One region of the Streptomyces sp. NPDC026522 genome, then DNA from elsewhere that is predicted to be linked to it. Evidence: riboswitches for the same ligand, from Rfam matches in the RefSeq annotation. Region 1 holds a riboswitch; the other holds the start of a gene.
What was found. Region 1 has a riboswitch for ZMP and ZTP ahead of ACZ4M3_RS05560 (serine hydroxymethyltransferase). Riboswitches for the same ligand answer to the same signal wherever they lie in the genome.

Region 1 (3,390 bases):
CCGGTAGCACCCCGACCGGATCCCACCCCGTCCGAGCGACCGCTTTCCCCGTACCGGGGCCGCCGTACCCCCCGACGCGCTCTCCGGCGGGCCAAATCAGCCTCGCCGGCGTTTGAGGCGTGGGCCCGGGCGTAGCCCGGTGCCCGGCGGAGCCGGGTTTCCTGGGGCTCCGCCCCAGACCCCGCGCCTCAAACGCCGGCGAGGCTGGATTGGCGGACCCCCCGCATCAGGCGCCGGGGAGGCCGGATTGGCGGACCCCCCGCCTCAAACGCCGGGGAGGCCGGAATGGCGGACCCCCCGCCTCAGGCGCCGGGGAGGCTGGATGGCGGGCCCCGGTGTCAGGTCAACGCCGGCGAGGCTGGATTGGCGGGCCCGCGCATCAAACGACGGGGCGGGGCGATCGTCAGGACAGGGGGAGGCCCGGGGCCGGGAAGGCGGACATCAGGGTTGAGACCTCGCCGCGGATCGCGGACAGGGCGCGCTCGTCCGACGCGGCCGCCGCGGACACCGCTCGCGCGATCCACTCCGCCACCACCGGCATGTGCTCCACCGACAGCCCCCGCGACGTCAGCGACGGCGTACCGATCCGGATCCCCGACGGGTCGAACGGCTTGCGCGGATCGAACGGCACCGTGTTGTAGTTCACCACGATCCCCGCCCGGTCCAGCGCCTTCGCCGCCACCTTCCCCGGCACCCCCCGCGACGTCAGGTCCAGCAGGATCAGGTGGTTGTCCGTACCCCCCGACACCAGGTCGAAGCCCCGCTCCAGCAGCGCCGCGGCCAGCGCCTTCGCGTTGGCCACGACCGCGTGCGCGTACGTGACGAACGCCGGCTGCGACGCCTCGTGCAGCGCCACCGCGATGCCCGCCGTCGTCTGGTTGTGCGGGCCGCCCTGGAGACCCGGGAAGACGGCCTTGTCGATGGCCTTCGCGTGCTCCTCCCGGCACATCAGCATCGCCCCGCGCGGCCCGCGCAGCGTCTTGTGGGTGGTCGTGGAGATGACGTCCACGTGGCCCGCAGGGCTGGGGTGCGCCCCGCCCGCGATCAGGCCCGCGATGTGCGCGACGTCCGCGACCAGGACCGAGCCCGCCTCCTTGGCGATCGAGGCGAAGGCCTCGAAGTCGATCGTGCGCGGCAGCGCGGTACCGCCACAGAAGATGATCTTCGGGCGCTCGGCGAGCGCCAGCTCCCGCACCGCGTCGTAGTCGATCCGCCCGGTCTCCGCGGAGACCCCGTACTGCACGCCCCGGAACCAGGAACCTGTCGCCGAGACGCCCCAGCCGTGCGTGAGGTGCCCGCCCATCGGCAGGGCCATGCCCATCACCGTGTCGCCGGGCTCCGCGAAGGCCAGGTACACGGCCAGGTTCGCCGGGGAGCCGGAGTACGGCTGCACGTTCGCGTGGTCCACCCCGAACAGGCCCTTGGCCCGCTCGATCGCGAGGGCCTCGACCCGGTCGATGTTCTGCTGGCCCTCGTAGTAGCGGCGGCCCGGGTAGCCCTCGCTGTACTTGTTCTGCAGGACGGTGCCGGAAGCCTCCAGCACCGCCGCGGACACGTAGTTCTCGCTCGGGATGAGGCGGAGCGTCTCCGCCTGGAGGGTTTCCTCGGCCGCGACGAACGACGCCAGCTCGGGGTCGGTCGCGTACAGGGCGGGATGGCGGGGCGCTGTCATGGCGGTCCTCCGGGGTCGATGTCTGGTCTCGTCCCCGCGAGGCCCAGGCGAGCGGCCCTGTGTGCGGTCCTGCGCGCACGACTCCCCCAGAGTCCGTTCTCCGTGCGCCAGTCGCCGTGCGTACCGACCACCTTAGCGGGCGCGCCACAAGAAAGGTTTCTCCGTCCGGTATACGAGCGAACATGGAAAGTGACGCCACCCTCGTCGACTGCCTGACGGACGATCGGAGACCCCGTGTCGAAGACTGCTGATGCCATCCGCACCGCCGACGCGCACAGCGCGCACAACTACCACCCGCTCCCGATCGTCGTCGCGACGGCGGAGGGCGCGTGGATGACCGACGTGGAGGGCCGCAGGTACCTCGACATGCTCGCCGGCTATTCGGCGTTGAACTTCGGCCACGGCAACCGCCGTCTGATCGACGCCGCCCGCGCGCAGCTGGAGCGGGTCACGCTCACCTCCCGCGCCTTCCACCACGACCGCTTCGCGGACTTCTGCACCGAACTCGCCGCTCTGTGCGGCAAGGAGATGGTGCTGCCGATGAACACGGGCGCGGAGGCCGTGGAGACGGCGGTCAAGACCGCCCGCAAGTGGGGGTACGAGGTCAAGGGCGTGCCGGACGGCCACGCCAAGATCGTGGTGGCGGCCGACAACTTCCACGGCCGGACCACCACCATCGTGTCCTTCTCGACCGACCACGAAGCCCGGGACCACTTCGGGCCGTACACCCCCGGCTTCGAGATCGTCCCGTACGGGGACCTCACCGCCCTCTCCCACGCCGTGACCTCGAACACCGTGGCCGTGCTGCTGGAGCCGATCCAGGGCGAGGCGGGCGTCCTGGTACCGCCCGCCGGCTACCTCCAGGGCGTACGGGAACTGACGCGCGAGCGGAACGTCCTGTTCATGGCGGACGAGATCCAGTCGGGCCTCGGCCGTACCGGCGAGACCTTCGCGTGCGCGCACGAGGGGGTCGTGCCGGACGTGTACATCCTCGGCAAGGCGCTGGGCGGCGGCGTCGTCCCCGTCTCCGCCGTGGTCGCCGACCGGGACGTGCTCGGGGTGTTCCGCCCCGGCGAACACGGGTCCACCTTCGGCGGGAACCCGCTCGCCTGCGCGGTCGCCCTGGAGGTGATCGCGATGCTGCGGACCGGCGAGTACCAGCAACGCGCCACCGAACTCGGCGACCACCTGCACCGGGAGCTGAACCTGCTGGTGGGCAGCGGCGCGGTGACCGCCGTACGGGGCCGCGGGCTGTGGGCGGGCGTGGACATCGACCCGGCGCGCGGTACGGGCCGGGACATCTCCGAGAAGCTGATGGAGCTGGGCGTGCTGGTGAAGGACACCCACGGCTCGACCATCCGGATCGCCCCGCCGCTGGTCATCAGCAAGGAGGACTTGGACTGGGGCCTGGACCAGCTGCGGTCGGTGCTCGCGGTCTGAGGCCCGTAGGCCCGTACCCGCGACTACAGGATGACGTGGGGCAGGAAGCGGGCGTACTCGTCCGTGACCGGCCCCGCCGATTCCCGGATGCCCAGCCCCGCCGCCTCTTCCTCGACGACCCACGCGCCGAGCACCACCCGGTTGCCGTCGAAGTCCGGCAGCGGGGCCAGGGCCTGGAACACGTACGTCTCGCCCTCCTCCGCCGCGAACGGCTCCCCGCCCACCGGGTGCAGGGTGACCCCCGCGCCCTCGCGGCCGAGCAGCGGCTTGGCCGCGAA
Region 2 (3,390 bases), on a different contig from region 1:
ACAAATAAGGGGTGGGCGGGACATCATCGCGCGAACTCGGGAAACAGACCCCAGGGGGCTCTGTATTCCGGGCCGCGCGAGGACACCTGTCGGTTCATCGCACGCCCGAGTCGATTCGTTACGCGCTGAATTGAGTGACCTGCGCCACGCTGTGGCCGCGCAACCCGATCGGGCCCCGATCCGTCCGCCCTCCTCCCGCCCTCCGCTCAGCCCGATTTACGGGCTTCGATGAGAAAACGGGCGGTATGTGCGACGAACGAGCCTTCACGCTCGATCCGTTCGTGCAGCTCGCGCAGCCGGTCGCGGTAGCGCCCGACCGTGAAGCCCGGCACCATCCAGATCACCTTCCTCAAGAAGTAGATCACGGCTCCGACGTCGTGGAACTCCGTGCGCAGCCGCTCCGCGCGCAGATCGGCGATTTCCAGGCCGGCGGCCCGTGCCCCGGCGACGGCGGCGTCCGGGTGCCGGGCCCGCCGCACGTCCTCCGGCTGCGGCCCGAGGAAGTACTCCACCAGCTCGAAGACGCTGGCCGGACCGACCTGCTGCGAGAAGTACGTGCCGCCCGGAGCCAGCACGCGGGCGATCTCGTCCCACCAGACGGTCACCGGGTGCCGACTGCTGACCAGCTCGAAGGCCTCGTCGCCGAACGGCAGCGGCGGCTCGTCGGCGTCCACGACCACGACCGCGCCGAGCGGGTGCAGCAGCCGCGTGGCCTTGGCCACGTTCGGCGGCCACGACTCGGTGGCCGCCGTCAGCCGGGGCAGCGGCCCGGCGCCCGCGAGCACCTCCCCGCCGCCGGTCTGGATGTCCAGGGCGGACCGGACGCCGGCCAGCCGCTCGCCCAGCAGCCTCTGGTACCCCCAGGAGGGCCGCTGCTCGGTGGCCCGGCCGTCGAGCCAGGAGAAGTCCCAGCCGGCCACGGAGACGGAATCCGCCTCCGCGACGAGATCGTCGAAAGTGCGCGTCATGTCCGGATCCTCCCAGCTCGCGCCCGCGTGATCCACCGCTTTCCCGCCGCCCGCCGGGCCCCCGGCAGGTCGACTAGAGTGGGGGCGGGCCGTGACTGGCGTTCGGGTGGATCACCACCGGGGAGCGGCCCGGCGTACTCCGTACGCCTACTGCCGCGCGCCTGGGCGAACCGCGATCCGCAGCGACGCTCAGGAGACCCCCATGACGACTGCCCAGACCCACACCCCGGACCGGACCGCCCGGCTGATGGACGGCACCGCCCTCGCCCGCCGCATCTCCGAGCAGACCGCGGCCCGGGCCGCCGAGCTCACCGAGCGCACCGGTACCGCGCCCTGTCTGGCCACCGTGCTGGTCGGCGAGGACCCCGCGTCCGTCACGTACGTCCGCATGAAGCAGAACCGTTGCGCCAAGGCCGGGATCACCTCCCGCCACGTCGAGCTGCCCGCCGCGACCACCACCGCGGAACTCGTCGCCACGCTCACCGAGCTGTCCGAGGACCCGGAGATCAGCGGCATCCTGCTCCAGCACCCCGTGCCGCACCACATCGACGAACGCGCCGCCTTCGAGGCCATCGCCCCCGGCAAGGACGTCGACGGCGTCACCATGCACTCCTTCGCCGCCATGGGCTTCGGCCTGCCCGGCTTCGTCTCCTGCACGCCCGGCGGCATCATGCGGCTGCTGGAGGAGTACGACGTGGACCTCACCGGCAAGCACGCCGTCGTGGTCGGCCGCAGCGCGATCCTCGGCAAGCCGGCCGGGATGCTGCTGCTGGAGCGCAACGCCACCGTCACCTACTGCCACTCCCGCACCCGCGACCTGCCCTCCCTCGTGCGCCAGGCCGATGTGCTGGTCGCCGCCGTCGGCAAGGCCGAGTTCATCCGGGGCGAGGACATCAAGCCGGGTGCGGTCGTGCTGGACGCCGGGTACAACGAGGGCAACGTCGGCGACGTCCACTTCGAGTCGGCCGCCGCCCGCGCCTCGCTGATCACCCCGGTACCGGGCGGCGTCGGCCCGATGACCATCGCCGTCCTGCTGGAGCAGACCGTCAAGGCGGCCGCCGCCCAGGCCGGCCTCGACTTCACGGAGCTCTGAGCCGCCCCGGCGCGGCCGGTCCGGCCACAGCGGTGGATCCCCGCCCGGGCCGTCGTCGCGGCCCGGGCCGGGACCCGGCAGCCGCCCCGCGCCCGGGCGGTTCAGGGGCTCGGGTCGCGCAGGTACTTCGCCGTCGCCGGGTCGGCCGGCAGCAGGGTCTCGATGGCCAGCTCGGCGACGGTCACGTCCATCGGGGTGTTGAAGGTGGCGATGGACGACACGAAGGACAGGACGTGCCCCTCGTGCTCGATCACCAGCGGAAGCGCGATGTACGCAGCGGCCTGCGCCGGAGCACCGCCGCCGGACCCCTCCGCCACCGGGTACGCCGACACCTCCTCGTACAGCGCGCGCAGCGGCTCCGAGCGGGCCAGCGCGATCTGCCGTTCCATCTGCGCCAGCAGGTGCCCGCGCCACTCGCGCAGGTTGCGGATCCGCGGGGCGAGCCCCTGCGGGTGCAAGGCGAGCCGCATCGCGTTCAGCGGGGGCGCCAGCAGCTGCTCGGACACGCCCTCCAGCAGCTTGGCGATGCCCCGGTTCGCGGCGACCACCTGGTACGTCGCGTCCACCACCAGCGCCGGATAGGGCTCGTACGCGGTCAGCAGCCGCTCCAGCACTTCGCGCAGCAGGCCCAGCTCCGGCGCGTCCAGCGGAGTGCAGGCGTACCGCGGCGCGAAACCGGCCGCCACCAGCAGGACGTTGCGTTCCCGAACCGGTACGTCGAGGTGCTCCGCCAGCCGCAGCACCATCTCCTCGCTCGGCCGGGACCGGCCGTTCTCCACGAAGCTGATGTGCCGGGACGAGGAACCGGCGCGCCCCGCCAGTTCCAGCTGACTGATCCCGCGCCGCTCCCGCCACGTGCGCAGCAGCGCACCCACACTCGCCGAAGTCATGGTCCGACGTTAGGCGGTGGGCTTCGCCGGAAGAAACGGCACGCACCGGTGCGCGGGACCTTCCCCGCGGCGCCCGCTGTGGGAACCTTGACAGCACGTCAGTCAGTGGGGCCGACCGGTCGTGAAGGAGCGTGTGGATGTCGGGCGAGCCGCTTTCCCAGAAGGAGATCGAGGACCGGCTGCGGGAACTTCCCGGCTGGGCCTTCGAGGACGACCGGATCCAGCGTACGTACCGGCTGGGCAGCCACCTCGCGGCGAGCGCGCTCGTCGCCCACATCGCCGTCGTGCAGGACGAGTTGAACCACCACTCGGACCTCACGCTCGGCTACGACTCGGTCCGGGTGTCGGTGAACACCCACAGCGCGGGCGACACGGTGACCGCGAGCGACTTCGCCCTCGCCGAGCGAGTGGAGGCGCTGGCCCCCGCCCACGGGGCCCG

Region 2: it holds a riboswitch for ZMP and ZTP, as region 1 does, so the genes downstream of both, ACZ4M3_RS00930 (bifunctional 5,10-methylenetetrahydrofolate dehydrogenase/5,10-methenyltetrahydrofolate cyclohydrolase) here and ACZ4M3_RS05560 (serine hydroxymethyltransferase) in region 1, are expected to answer to the same signal.

What each region holds. Positions count from the first base shown of each region.
Region 1 is NZ_JBVHQF010000002.1:226,495-229,884, reverse strand. Features, by position in the region: gene ACZ4M3_RS05560 (serine hydroxymethyltransferase) at 404-1,672, opposite strand; ZMP/ZTP riboswitch at 1,707-1,797, opposite strand; gene rocD (ornithine--oxo-acid transaminase) at 1,907-3,112, shown strand; gene ACZ4M3_RS05550 (glutathionylspermidine synthase family protein) at 3,136-3,390, opposite strand, start outside.
Region 2 is NZ_JBVHQF010000001.1:221,358-224,747, forward strand. Features, by position in the region: gene ACZ4M3_RS00925 (methyltransferase domain-containing protein) at 207-968, opposite strand; ZMP/ZTP riboswitch at 1,050-1,142, shown strand; gene ACZ4M3_RS00930 (bifunctional 5,10-methylenetetrahydrofolate dehydrogenase/5,10-methenyltetrahydrofolate cyclohydrolase) at 1,171-2,061, shown strand; gene ACZ4M3_RS00935 (helix-turn-helix domain-containing protein) at 2,163-2,951, opposite strand; gene ACZ4M3_RS00940 (4a-hydroxytetrahydrobiopterin dehydratase) at 3,089-3,390, shown strand, end outside.